DNA from 2 places in the Pseudolysinimonas sp. 10J20-29 genome. Region 2 is predicted to be linked to the other one. Evidence: predicted binding sites of a transcription regulator. Region 2 holds the regulator's gene; the other holds the start of a gene.
The links. Region 2 encodes HrcA, which represses chaperone genes, less so after heat shock. Its sites were predicted from a motif close to TTNGCACTCGNNNNNNNCGAGTGCNAA; they were not measured.
Positions count from the first base shown of each region.

Region 1: groL (chaperonin GroEL) is a predicted target of HrcA. The motif match lies at 2,426-2,452, and genes of this name have one in related genera.

Region 1 covers NZ_CM147917.1:229,884-236,816, reverse strand. The annotation lists gene AC0L6Y_RS01230 (phosphotransferase) at 1-530, shown strand, start outside; gene groL (chaperonin GroEL) at 716-2,344, opposite strand; gene AC0L6Y_RS01220 (DUF3048 domain-containing protein) at 2,493-3,545, opposite strand; gene AC0L6Y_RS01215 (cold-shock protein) at 3,635-3,838, opposite strand; gene AC0L6Y_RS01210 (LytR C-terminal domain-containing protein) at 4,033-4,602, opposite strand; gene AC0L6Y_RS01205 (DUF3263 domain-containing protein) at 4,603-4,923, opposite strand; gene msrB (peptide-methionine (R)-S-oxide reductase MsrB) at 5,082-5,486, shown strand; gene AC0L6Y_RS01195 (nitroreductase family protein) at 5,486-6,046, shown strand; tRNA gene AC0L6Y_RS01190 (tRNA-Thr) at 6,065-6,141, opposite strand; gene AC0L6Y_RS01185 (DsbA family protein) at 6,172-6,933, opposite strand, start outside.
Region 2 covers NZ_CM147917.1:1,380,191-1,387,123, forward strand. The annotation lists gene ybeY (rRNA maturation RNase YbeY) at 1-43, opposite strand, end outside; gene AC0L6Y_RS06700 (PhoH family protein) at 40-1,074, opposite strand; partial or broken gene AC0L6Y_RS06705 (histidine triad nucleotide-binding protein) at 1,145-1,500, opposite strand; gene AC0L6Y_RS06710 (16S rRNA (uracil(1498)-N(3))-methyltransferase) at 1,524-2,264, opposite strand; partial or broken gene dnaJ (molecular chaperone DnaJ) at 2,270-3,365, opposite strand; gene hrcA (heat-inducible transcriptional repressor HrcA) at 3,394-4,416, opposite strand; gene AC0L6Y_RS06725 (DUF4870 domain-containing protein) at 4,644-5,027, shown strand; gene AC0L6Y_RS06730 (DUF4870 domain-containing protein) at 5,090-5,467, shown strand; gene AC0L6Y_RS06735 (NAD-dependent succinate-semialdehyde dehydrogenase) at 5,469-6,896, opposite strand; gene hemW (radical SAM family heme chaperone HemW) at 6,907-6,933, opposite strand, start outside.

The sequences.
Region 1 (6,933 bases), 1.2 Mb from region 2:
GCGCGGCGGCGCGCGCGGTCGCCGAGGCGATCGCGACGCTGCCCGCCCAGACCCCCGTGACCCTCGACCTGCCCGACGCCGAGGCGTGGCTCCGGCTCATCGAGGAGCGACTCGACGACCTGCGCCACCTGGTCGGGCGCGGCAGGTTCACCTCCGTGGGCGCCGCCGAACTCGACCGCCTTGAGCGCTGGTGCCGAGCTGCGGGCACGCGGCGTCTGTTTGATGCCGAGCCCGTGGTGGTGCACGGCGACCTGACCGGCGACGAGTGCTTCGAGACCGCCACGGGATGGCGCGTGATCGACTGGCAGCGGCCGCTGCGCGGGCCGCGCGGAATCGACCGCGCCCTGCTGCTCACCGACCTGGGGCTGGAGCCTCGCGTCGAGCTGGACGACGTCGTCGTCGATGCGAGCCGGTTCCTGCTGATCGAGTGGGCGGTGCGCGTCGCGTGCGAGGTGCTTCCGGGCGGCGACCCGGAGATCCCCGGCTCGTGGGTGCGGCACGCGCTGGATCGGATGGTGCTGGAGGGGTAGGGGGTCTCCGGCGGCGCCGTGCGGCGGACTGACCGCGCATGCGAGAAGGGCGGCCCCTCCGTGAGGAGGGACCGCCCTTTTCGATGTGGCTGGTGGGTCTCGATACGCGCCGCGAGCGGCGAGATCTCGATACGGCCTCCGGCCTACTCGATCCGCTGGCTGCGCCAGCGCTCGAGCCTTCGGGACTAGAAGTCCATGCCGCCCATGCCGCCCGACGGGTCACCCATCGGGGCCGGGTTCTTCTCCGGCTTGTCGGCGACAACCGCCTCGGTGGTGAGGAACAGACCGGCGATCGAGGCCGCGTTCAGCAGAGCCGAACGGGTGACCTTGACCGGGTCGCTGATGCCCGCCGCGAGCATGTCCACGTACTCGCCGGTCGCGGCGTTGAGGCCCTGACCGACGGGGAGGTGGCGCACCTTGTCGACGACGACGCCGGGCTCGAGGCCCGCGTTGAGCGCGATCTGCTTGAGCGGAGCGTCGATGGCGACCTTGACGATGTTCGCACCCGTCGCCTCGTCGCCGACCAGCTCGAGCTTCTCGAACGCGGTCTTGCCCGCCTGGATCAGGGCGACGCCACCACCGGCGACGATGCCCTCTTCGACGGCAGCCTTCGCGTTGCGAACGGCGTCCTCGATGCGGTGCTTGCGCTCCTTGAGCTCGACCTCAGTCGCGGCACCCGCCTTGATGACGGCGACGCCACCGGCGAGCTTCGCGAGGCGCTCCTGGAGCTTCTCGCGGTCGTAGTCGGAGTCGGTGTTCTCGATCTCCTGGCGGATCTGCTTCACGCGACCGGCGATGAGGTCGGCGTCGCCGGAGCCCTCGACGATCGTGGTCTCGTCCTTGGTGACGATGACCTTGCGCGCCTGGCCGAGCATCGAGAGGTCGGTGTTCTCGAGCTTGAGACCGACCTCCTCGCTGATGACCTGACCACCGGTGAGGATGGCGATGTCCTGCAGCATGGCCTTGCGGCGGTCACCGAAGCCGGGGGCCTTGACGGCGACCGACTTGAAGATGCCGCGGATCTTGTTGACGATGAGGGTCGCGAGAGCCTCGCCGTCCACGTCCTCGGCGATGATCAGGAGCTGCTTGCCAGCCTGGATCACCTTGTCGACGACGGGGAGCAGGTCCTTGATGTTCGAGACCTTGCCGTTGACGATCAGGATGTAGGCGTCCTCGAAGACCGCCTCCTGACGCTCCGGGTCGGTGACGAAGTACTGCGACAGGTAGCCCTTGTCGAAGCGCATGCCCTCGGTCAGCTCGAGCGTCGTGCCGAACGTGTTCGACTCCTCGACGGTGACGACGCCCTCCTTGCCGACCTTGTCGATCGCCTCGGCGATCAGGTCGCCGATCTCGGTGTCGGCTGCGGAGATGCTCGCGGTGGCCGCGATCTCTTCCTTGGTCTCGACCTCCTTGGCGTTGATGACGAGCTCGGCCTCGACAGCCTTGACGGCCTTCTCGATGCCGCGCTTCAGGCTGATGGGGTCGGCGCCGGCCGCGACGTTGCGCAGGCCTTCACGAACGAGCGCCTGAGCGAGAACGACCGAGGTGGTCGTGCCGTCGCCGGCGACGTCGTCGGTCTTCTTGGCGACCTCCTTGACGAGCTCCGCGCCGATCTTCTCGTACGGGTCGTCGAGTTCGATCTCCTTGGCGATCGAAACGCCATCGTTGGTGATCGTGGGGGCGCCCCACTTCTTCTCCAGCACGACGTTGCGACCGCGCGGGCCGAGCGTGACCTTGACGGCGTCGGCGAGAATGTTCAGGCCGCGCTCGAGGCCGCGGCGGGCCTCTTCGTCGAAAGCAATGATCTTTGCCATGGGTTGGTGTCGTCCCTCCCGGACGTTGTCCACTTCACGTGGATCTGCACTGAGTCAGCGAGCGCCCGTTTCGGGCGTCCTTTAGCACTCACAATGCGCGAGTGCCAGGTGCCATTCTGGCACTCGCCCTAGGGGAGTGCAAGCCGCGTCACGAGCCGGAGGGCGCGTCGATCGTCAGCGCGCCCGTGTTGGGCATCAGCTCGATCCAGGTGTTGCCCGGCGCCAGGCGCACGACGACCCCGTTGAGGTCGGTCAGAATGATCGGCGCGGCCTGCGAGGCCTTCGACCACCGCACCGCCAGGGACTGGCCGCCGGCGAACACCCAGGCGTCGCCGCCGCCGATCATCTCGGTCTTCGGCACGCCGAGGCCGTAGGAGATCGGCACCGTCATCACCAGCACGTTGGTGGCGCTCAGCTGGTCGCCGTTCGAGTCGCGGTCCACGCCGCTCAGCTGCGAGCGCTTCCAGGTCTCCGAGGACTCATCGTACTTCCAGGATGGCGACGAGGCGTCGCTGAACCGGGCGGTGAGACCGGTCGCCGGCGTTCCCTCGACGACCGCGCTGGAGGAGGCGACGTCGGGCGCGAAGGCGAACTGCTGCGCCGGTGAAGCGATGTCGAGGTGGCGGTCCACGAGGGTCTCCGCGGCGACGAGCACGTTGTGCGGCGAGGTCTTGGTCGTCGTGCGGTACATCAGGTCGGCCGTGTCGGCCGCGCCATGGATGGCGTTGTAGACGTTCGTCTGCTGCATCAGCACGACGAAGCGGTACTGCCCGCCCGAGTACGCGATGATGCCGCCGAACGGCGAGACGATGTCCGGATCCATCGGCCGGATCGATCGGACCGGGCCGATCTCGTCGGGGATGTCGGAGTGCCAGACCGCGACGTAGCGCGTCAGCCCGCCCTCGACGAGCTCCTCGAAGACGATGTCGGTGCGCTCGAGCCCGATCTGCGGACGGGCGAGCTCATGGTTGTCGACCTTCGCGGCGAGCGACGGATGCGCCAGCGACCCCGCCTCGACGACCTCACCGGTCAGCGGCGCGAGGTCGTACGGCGCGGGAGTGAGGTAGCTCGAGCTGTAGCTCGGCGTCGGAGTGGGCGCCGGCGCGGCCGTCTCGACGGTCGCACACGCGGCGAGCACGCTCGCGAGCGCCCCGAGTGCCGCGATGGCTCCCCCTCGACGAATCGCGCGCGCTCCTGGCATGCGCTCATCGTAGGGCGCACGCGCGGGGGCCCGGGTCGCGCGACCCGGCGCGCCTCCGCGGGCCGTCCTGCGGCGGGCTGTCCGGCGGCTCAGGCCGGTCGCACCGACTCGGCCTGCGGCCCCTTGGAGCCGGTGCCGACCTCGAAGGTGACAGCCTGGCCCTCTTCGAGCACCTTGTATCCCGACATGTCAATCGCGGAGTAGTGCACGAACACGTCGGCCCCTCCACCGTCAACGGTGATGAAGCCGAAGCCCTTCTCAGCGTTGAACCATTTGACGATTCCGTTCGCCATTGCGTTACTCCTGCCGTGTTTCCGCGGGCCGAACACGGCTCCACATCGGGAATCGTACTGGCGCAGATTGGCCGGTCAGAAGCGAATTTTCCGTCTGCGGCGTGAATTTACGAAGAAACAGCGCAGGCTTAAACACGCGCGAAACATTCGAGACGCCCTCAGGACTTCGCCGCGACGCGTGCGGCGGGAGCGACTCAGCCCGCGGACGGCTCGTAGTCGGAGCCGAGCAGCACCGTGATCGGCGCGCCCTGGTACGCGTCCGACAGCACGACCGTTCCCACGCCGAGCGCCTCGGCGACACCGCGCGCGAGCCCCTCGAAGTCGGCGTTCCAGTAGTAGATCGTGGTCGTCTCGATGTCGGAGGCGGCGGCGCGAGCGCGCACCGCATCCGGCCATCCGCTCGCGACGAGCTGATCTGCCGCGACGTCCTGCTGCCCGGTCGTCTCGGTGCCGTTCAGCACCGAGAGCGAGAGCTCGGGGTCGGTGTCGACGGTCGCGGGGTCAGTGACCGGCTCGGCGACCGGGAGCGGCGAGGCCGTCACCTCGACGGTCGTGTCCTCGCTGAAGTCAGGGAGGTCGATCGTGAAGTTCGGGTCGAGCCGCGACAGGCCGTACAGCCCGGCGACGACGAGCACGGCGGCGGCGAGGATGCCGAGGCCGACATTGATCCACGCGCGGCCCTTGCCCCGCGGGGCGCGGTGGGCGCCGACACGTTCGAGGTCGCTGGGAATGCTGTCGAACTCGTCCTGAGGGAATCTGGCCATCTACTCGGTGTCGTCCTGGCTCATGGTCGTGGGGCCGGGCCCGAACGTGCGCGAGCGACGCGCACGAACCCGACTGTCACGCAATCGCTGGAGCCGGCGGACGAGAAGCGGGTCGTGTCGCAGAGCCGACGGTCGCTCGATCAGCGTGTACAGCAGTTGATAGTAGCGGGCCGGACTGAGTCCCAACTCTGCGCGGATGGCGGCCTCTTTGCTGCCCTCGCGCTCGGGCCAGCGGCTCTCGAACTCGAGCAGCGCGAGATCGCGATCGCTCAGCCCCGCGTCGTCGGCCGACGCGGGGAACTGCTCAGCCGCCTGCGTCATCCGAACCTCCGTCGCGCCGAGTGTAGGCACCGCCGCGCGCACCGGCAGGATGGCGCGCGGGCACGACGCATCCGCGCAGGATTGCGCCAGGTTGCGGGAACACAGCGAACCCGGGAAACGCTGATTAGAGTGACCAAGCGAAAGGCGAGGAGAAACCGATGGCCTACGAAGTCGAGAAGACCGAAGAGCAGTGGCGTGAGGAGCTGGGCGAGGAGCGCTACCGCGTGCTGCGGCAGGCGGGCACCGAACGCGCCTGGACCGGCGAGCTGTTGGACGAGTCGCGCGCCGGCCTCTACACCTGTGCCGCGTGCAACGCCGAGCTGTTCAAGAGCGGCACCAAGTTCGATTCCGGCTGCGGCTGGCCGAGCTTCTACGACTCGGTCAACCCGGATGCCGTCCAGCTGATCGAGGACACCTCCCTCGGCATGGTGCGCACCGAGGTGCGCTGCGCCAACTGCGGCTCGCACCTGGGTCACGTCTTCGACGACGGCTTCGGCACCCCGACCGGCCAGCGCTACTGCATGAACTCGCTGTCGTTGGGATTCCAGCCCGAGACCGAGTAGTGGCGGACGCTCCCGGCGCCGCACGACGCGCCGTCGAGGCGCGCCGCTCGCACTCCGCCGTCGGCGACGCGGCCCCGAACGATGAGCAGCTCCGCCCGCTGATCGCCGCCGCCGCCTCGGTGGCCGACCACGGCGCCCTCCGCCCCTGGCGGGTGATCGCCCTGCGCGGCGAGTCCCGCGCCCGTCTCGGGGCCGCGCTCGCCGAGGCGGCCGGTCTCGACGGCCGCGCGGCCGAGAAGCTCGCGGCGAAGCCCTTGCGGGCGCCGCTGCTGCTGGCGATCGTGGCGAGCCCGAAGCCGAGCTTCAAGGTTCCGGACTGGGAGCAGGAGGCGGTCGCGGTCGGCGTCGCCCACACCCTGTCGCTCCTCCTCGACGAGGAGGGCTGGGGCGTGATCTGGCGGACCGGCCCGCAGACGCGCAGCGCCCCCGTCGCCGAGCTGCACGGCCTGGGTCCGAGCGAGCGCCTGCTCGGCTGGCTCTACGTCGGCGAGCGTCTGCCCCACGCGAAGACCTCGCGGCGTGCGGCGGTTGACGTCGACGCGCACCTCAGCACGCTGTAGGCGCCCGCGGCCAGGATCTGGAGCCCCCTGTCGGATTCGAACCGACGACCCTCGCTTTACAAGAGCGATGCTCTGGCCAACTGAGCTAAGGGGGCGGGTCGGCCCGATTGTAGCCGGGCCGGGGACTACTCGGTGGGCGTGGGGGTCGGGGTCGGGGTGGCGTTCTGGGTGAACTCCTCGCCGGCGGCCCGCAGCACGAACTGGCGGAACTCGTTGGCATCGAAGCCGGCGGTGTAGTTGAACTGCTCGCCGTTCACCAGGATCGTCGGCGTGCTCACCACGGCCTCGACCTCGGTGCCGGGAAGCGGCCCGCTGATCGCCCGCGCGGTCGCCGCGCGCACCCAGGAGCGGAAGCGTCCGTCGTCGATGCACTGCTCGACCGCCGTGAGGTTCGAGACCCCCGCCGCGGTCGCCCGGGCCACCAGCTCGTCGTCGCTCAGGCCGACCGAGCCCTCCTCGGGCTGATCGGTGAGCAGCGCCTCATGGAAGTCGAAGAATGTGTCCGGCGAGAGCTCGGCGACGCAGGCGGCCGCGTTGGCGGCGCGCAGCGAGTACTGCGTGCCGGCCGACTTGGTGGTCAGCACCGCGATCGGGTGGATCTCGATCGTCGCGGCGCCCGACTCGAGCCAGGCGCGGATGCTGTCGCCGTTGTTCTCCTCGAACTGACCGCACTTCGCGCACAGGTAGTCGACGTAGAGCTGGATGTCGATGACATCAGCCGGGTTCTCGGCCGACGGCGTCGGATCGCTCCCCGCGGCGAGCGCGCCGGTGCGCTCGGCGATGTACTCCTCGCCGATCTTGATTCCGTCGCTTTGCATGTTGAGCGGCCCGCGCCCGCCGGGCGAGTTCAGCGCCAGGAGGACGAACGAGATGACGACCAGGATCGC
Region 2 (6,933 bases):
CGTCGACCTCGATGCCCGACTCGTTGTTGATCTCGATGCTCACGAGCGTCGACGTCCTTTGTGCTCATGCCCGCGGGCGGTGGAATCGGCGGCGCGGCCGCGGCGTGCGGCGCGGTTGACGCCGTCCGGGTCGCCGCCGAGCTCGCGCGCGTGCTGGCGCGCCTGCTGCTCAGCGTCGTAGCGCGTGTAGGCGTCGACGATGCGTCCCACGAGCGAGTGGCGCACGACATCGTCGCTGGTCAGCCGGGCGAAGTAGATGTCGTCGACGCCGTCGAGGATGTGGGACACCAGCTGGAGGCCGCTCGCGCCGAGCGGCAGATCCACCTGGGTGATGTCGCCGGTGACGACCATCCGGGTGCCGAAACCGAGACGCGTGAGGAACATCTTCATCTGCTCGGGCGTGGTGTTCTGCGCCTCGTCGAGCACGACGAAGGAGTTGTTGAGCGTCCGCCCGCGCATGTACGCCAGCGGCGCGACCTCGACGGTTCCGGTCGCCAGGAGCTTGGGAACGATCTCCGGATCCATCATCTCGTTGAGCGCGTCGTACAGCGGCCGCAGGTACGGGTCGATCTTGTCGGTCAGGGTGCCCGGCAGGAACCCCAGCCGCTCGCCCGCCTCGATCGCGGGCCGGCTCAGGATGATGCGGTCGACCTCCTTGCGCTGCAGCGCCTGGACGGCCTTCGCCATCGCGAGGTAGGTCTTGCCCGTTCCGGCGGGGCCGATCCCGAAGGTCACCGTGTGGTGATCCATCGCGTCGACGTACGCCTTCTGCCCGAGCGTCTTCGGGCGGATGCTCTTGCCCCGCGCCGAGATGATCGCCTGGCTCAGCACCTCGGCGGGCGTCGTCTCGCCGCGCTCCAGGATGCGGGCCGAGGTCGAGACATCGCTCGGGCCGAGATCCACGCCGTCGCGCACCATCGTGACGAGCTCGCGCACGAGACGCTCGGCAGCCGCGACCTGGCTCGGCTCGCCGTCGAGGGCGACCCGGTTGCCGCGCACATGCACCTCGACGCCGGGGAACTCGTGCTCGAGACGGGTCAGCAGCCGATCCTGCGGGCCGAGCAGCCGGACCATCGCGAGACCGTCGACCTCGAGTTCGGCATGCCCGAGCGCGCTCTCGAGGGGCGCATCGGGCGGGGTCGGGTCATTCGGCGCCAAGGCTGCCTTCCGGGAGGGTGCCGCCCAGGACGTGGGCGTGCACGTGGAATACGGTCTGACCGGCGGCGGCGCCGGTGTTGAAGATCAACCGGAACTCGCCGCCGCAGTGCTCGGCCGCGAGCTGCCCCGCGACCGCGACGATCTCGGCGAGCAGCTCGGGCTGCCGGCCGCGAGCTCCACGACGTTCGCGAACTCGGCGGTCTTCGGCACCACCAGCAGATGCACGGGAGCCTTCGGCGCGATGTCGCGGAACGCGATGACGCGCTCGTTCTCGAAGACGATGTCAGCGGGAATCTCACGCGCGACGATGCGCTCGAAGATCGTCGGCTCGGCGGTGCTCATGTTCCCATCTTAAGCGGCTCGCGCTACCAGCGCCCGAGCCGTGCATTCAGCACCGCCAGCGCCGCGGGCCCCGCCGTCGAGGTGCGCAGGATCTCGGCGCCGAGCCGCACCCGCCGCGCGCCGGCCGCCTCCAGGCTGGCCAGTTCCGCGGGCGAGATGCCGCCCTCGGGTCCCACCACCAGCGTGATCCGGTCGAGGTGCGCCACCTCCACCTCGCCGATGCCGATCTCGGCGGTCGGATCCAGCACCAGAGCGATCTCGTGCTCGGAGGAGTGCGCCGTCAGGTCGCGCGTCGCGGCGAGCGGGGCGACCTCGGGCACCCGCGCCCGGATCGCCTGCTTGCTCGCCTCGCGCACGATCGTCTCCCAGCGCGCGCGCCCCTTCTCGACCTTCGGGCCCGACCAGCGCGACACGGAGCGCTCGGCCGCCCACGGGATCACCCCGGAGACGCCGAGCTCGGTCGCGGCCTGGATGGCGAGCTCGTCGCGATCGCCCTTCGCGAGCGCCTGGGCGAGCCAGAGCGCGGGACGCGGCGCGTCGTCGGTGCGCACGACCTCGACCCGCACGAGCACCTCGCCGGGAGCCACCTGCTCGACCTCACCGCTGGCGATCGTGCCCGCGCCGTCGCCGACCGAGATGTGCTCGCCCACACGCACCCGGGAGACCTGGGCCGCGTGCCGCGCCTCGTCCCCTGTCAGCCGGACCCGCCCCGCGGCGACGCCCTCGGCGAGCTCGGCCGGAGTCGTGAGGTACAGCGACGCCATGACGCTCAGCCCAGGAAGCGATCGCGCAGCTTGGCGAAGATGCCCTGCTGGAAGGTTGAGAACTCGGGCGGCACGGGGCGTCGGCTCTGCGCGAACTGCTTCATGAGCTGCTGCTCCTTGCTGTTCAGGCGCACCGGCGTCACCACCTGGATGCCGACCTTCAGATCTCCGCGGCCGCCGCCGCGCAGCCGCGTCACTCCGCGCTCCTTCACCGTGATGACGTCGGCGCTCTGCGTGCCGGGCTTCACCTCGATCTCGACGTCGCCGTCGAGCGCGGCGAGGGTCACGGTCGTGCCGAGCACGGCATCCGTCATCTGCACCTCGAGCGTGGCGAGCAGGTCGTCGCCGTTGCGACTGAAGGTGTCATCGTGCTTGACCTTGACCTCCAGATACAGGTCGCCGTTCGGGCCGCTCGCGGGGCCGGCCTCGCCCTCCCCCGCCAGGTGCAGGCGCATGCCGGTGTCGACGCCGGCCGGCACGTCGATCGTGACGGTGCGCTTGGCGCGCACGCGTCCCTGACCGGCGCAGGTCGGGCACGGGTTCGGGATGATCGTGCCGTAGCCGCGGCAGGTGCCGCACGGGCTCGAGGTCATCACGTTGCCGAGCAGCGAGCGCATGGTGCGCTGGATCTGGCCGGTGCCGCGACAGATGTCGCAGGTGATCGGCGAGGTGCCCGGCGCGCAGCACGAGCCCTCGCACGTCGCGCACAGGATGGCGGTGTCGACATCGATCTCGCGGGCGGTGCCGAAGATCACCTCGTCGAGCGAGACGTTCGATCCGCAGCAGCGCATCCTGTCCGCGCTCCCGGCGCGAGCGCGGGCCGGAGCGGGCCTGGGACGCGCCGAAGAACGAGTCGAAGATGTCGCCGAAGCCGAAGTTCCCGCCGCCGAACCCTGCCTGCGGGCCGAGGTCGTAGCGCTCGCGCTGGTCCGGGTCGCTCAGCACGTCGTAGGCGTGCGTGACGAGCTTGAAGCGCTCCGCCGCATCCGCGCTCGGGTTCACGTCCGGGTGGAGTTCGCGCGCCAGCCGGCGGTACGCCTTCTTGATCTCCTCGGGCGTCGCCGTGCGCTCGAGGCCCAAGACCTCATAGTGGTCAGTCAAACCAGGTAATCCTTAGGGTGTCGAATGATCAGTCTTCACCGAGCAGTCGCGTCAGATAGCGGGCTACCGCCCGCACCGCCGCGATGTTGCTCGAGTAGTCCATGCGGGTGGGGCCGAGGAGCCCCACATGGGCGGTGCTTCCGCCCGTCGCCGTGTAGCCGGTGGCGAGCACGCTCGTCTCGCCGAGGCCGAAGGTGTCGTTCTCACGCCCGATGCTGACGCGAACTCCGTCGTGCTCCAACTGCATCTCGCCGAACAGCCGCAGCAGCGTCACCTGCTCCTCAATCGCGTCGAACACCGAGGAGATGCTGCCGGTGAAGTCGCGCTCGGTGCGCGCGAGGTTCGCGGCGCCGGCCATCACGAGGCGGTCCTGGCGGTTCGCCGCCACCTGCTCGCCGAGGCTCTCGGCGAGCTTCTCGGCCAGCGCGCGGTGCTCCGGCGCGACGGCCCCCGCGATGTCGGCGAGCCGGGTCGCCGCCTCCGCGAGCGCCAGCCCGCCCAGCTCGCCGTTGAAGCGCGCGCGCAGGTCGGCCACCGCATCGTCGGTCAGTGTCGTGCCGGTCTCGACGAGCCGCTGGTCGACGCGTCCGGTGTCGGTGATCAGCACCGTCATCAGGCGCGACGGGGCCAGCACCACGAACTCGATGTGGCGCACCCGCGCCGTGCCGAAGCTCGGGTACTGGGCCAGCGCCACCTGGTTGGTGAGCTGGGAGAGCATCCGCACGGTGCGCGCCAGCACGTCGTCGAAGTCGACCGCCTCGCCGAGGAAGGTCTCGATCGCGGTGCGCTGCGCCGCACTCAGCGGCCGCAGGTCGCTCAGCTGATCGACGAAGACGCGGTAGCCCTTGTCGGTCGGCACGCGACCCGAGGAGGTGTGCGGCGCCGTGATGAGCTCTTCTTCTTCGAGCAGCGCCATGTCGTTGCGAATCGTGGCGGCGGACACCCCGAAGGAGTGCCGGTCGACGATCGACTTCGAGCCGACGGGCTCACGGGAGGCGACGTAGTCCTGCACGATGACGCGAAGCACTTCCAGACCGCGCTCGGAAACCATGACGACACCGCCTCTCGACCGCGGACCCGCTCGCCCGCCTTTAGCACTCCGGCAACTTGACTGCCAATTGTAGCGCGAGCGGGTGTGGCTAAACCGTTGCACGCGCCCGCACCGACCGATACCGTGGCCGTGTGCTCACGATGGCCGTTTGCCATGGTGGGTTGATGGGTCCGTCGTCGCGAGACGTCGGATCGAGACCAGACACCTTCGAAAGGTATGCAAAGACCATGACTGAATCCGCACCCGCAGCGGCGGCACCTCTCTCGGAGTCCGACGACAAGCTCTGGGCGTCGCTGGCGCACTTCGGCGGCATCCTCTCCTTCCTCGCGCCCCTCCTGATCTGGCTGATCCTCAAGGACCGCGGAGCGAAGGTGAACGTCGAGGCCAAGGAGTCCCTGAACTTCCAGATCACGGTCGCGATCGCGCACGTCGCGAACTTCATCATCGGGCTGATCCTCACCGCCGTGACCTTCGGCCTGTGGGGCATCGTGCAGACCCTCATCTGGCTGGCCATCGTCGTGGTCACCGTCATCTTCTGCGTCATGGGCGGCATCAAGGTCAACAACGGCGGCTCGTACCGCTACCCGTTCGCCTTCCGCTTCATCAAGTAAGCGCACCGCGCACCACCGCAAGCCGAGCCCTTCGGGGCTCGGCTTGCTGGTTTAATGGCGCCATGACCGAGCAGACTCCGCCCCCCGTCAACCCCTACGCCGCGGCGCCGTCCCCGCTGAGCCCGTCCGATGAGCGCCTCTGGGCGACGCTCATCCACGTGGGCGGAATCTTCTTCGGCTTCCTCGTGCCGCTCATCGGCTACCTGGTCCTCAAGGACCGCGGCCCGCTCGTGCGCCAGCACTCCGCGACCGCCCTCAACTTCCAGCTGACCGTGCTGATCGGCTACGTCGCGTCGTGGATCCTGATGTTCGTGCTGATCGGCTTCGTGACCTACTTGGCCGTCTGGGTGTACTCGATCGTGTTCGCGATCATCGCCGCCGTCGCGGCGAACAAGGGCGAGGGCTACAAGTACCCGCTCGCCATCCCGTTCATCAACTGAGTCAGAGCTCGACGCCGAGGTACTTCTCCTCGAGGAACTCGAGGATGCCCTCGCTCGCTCCCTCGCGTCCGAGGCCGGACTGCTTCATGCCGCCGAACGGCGCCGCCGGGTCGCTGATCACGGGTCGGTTGACCGCAACCATGCCCGCGTCGATCCGGCGCGCCACGCGCAGCGCTTCGCCCTTCTCGCCGTAGACGTAGGCGATGAGGCCGAAGATGGTGTCGTTGGCCATGCGGATCGCGTCGTCGACGTCGTCGAAGACGACGATCGCGGTCACGGGCCCGAAGATCTCGGTCGCGTTGATCGTGGCGCCGTGCTCGACGCCGGTGAGCACGGTGGGCGGGTAGAAGGCGCCCTGCGCGCTCTTCTCACCGCCGATCTCGAGGCGCGCGCCCTCGGCCACCGCGGTGTCGACGAGGTCGGCGACCTTGTCGCGCTCCCCCACCGACACGAGCGCGCCGAGCTGGTTGTCGCGATCGAGACCCGACCCGACCTTGAAGGCGCCGAGCTTCTCGCTCATCGCGCGGGCGAAGTCGTCGTGCAGCGAGCGGTGCACGTAGAAGCGGTTCGCGCTCGTGCACGCCGAGCCGCCGTTGCGCATCTTGGCGATGAGGGCGCCCTCGACCGCGGCGTCGAGATCGGCGCCGGGGAGAACGAGGAACGGGGCGTTGCCGCCGAGCTCCATGCTGGTGCTGAGCACGGTGTCCGCCGCCTCGTGAAGCAGCTGGCGGCCGACCTCGGTCGAGCCGGTGAACGAGAGCTTCCGCACGGCCGGGTGGTGCAGCATCGCGCTCACCGCGGGGCCGGTCGGCCGCGGCGTGACCAGGTTCACCACTCCCGCCGGGACCCCGGCGCGACGCAGCACCTCGACGACGTAGGCGGAGGTGAGCGGGGTCTCGCTCGCGGGCTTCAGCACGACGGTGCAGCCCGCCGCCAGCGCCGGGGCGAGCTTGCGCGTCGCCATCGCCGCGGGGAAGTTCCACGGCGTCACGAGAACCGAGACCCCGATCGGCTGGTGGTCGACGATGATGTGCTTGTCGCCGGCCGGCGCCAGGCGGAAGTCGCCGCGCACCCGCACGGCCTCTTCGCTGAACCAGCGGAAGAACTCGGTGGCGTAGCCCGCCTCGGCCATCGCGTCGGGCCAGGCCTTGCCGTTCTCGAGCACCATCAGCTCGGCGAGGGTCTCCTTCTCGGCGGTGAGGATCTCGAAGGCACGACGCAGGATCTCGGCGCGCACGCGCGGGGCGGTCGCGGCCCACTCCGGGAAGGCGCGCTCGGCGGCATCGACGGCGTCGATGCAGTCATCGATCGTCGCCACCGCGAACTCGGCGAGCGTGTTCCCGGTCGCCGGATCGGTGACCCCGAACCGCTCTCCCTCGGCGCCCGCGCGCCACTCGCCGTCGATGAACAGATCCGTGAAGAACTCCATGAGATGAAATCTAGTCCGGCAGAAGGCGTCGGACGAC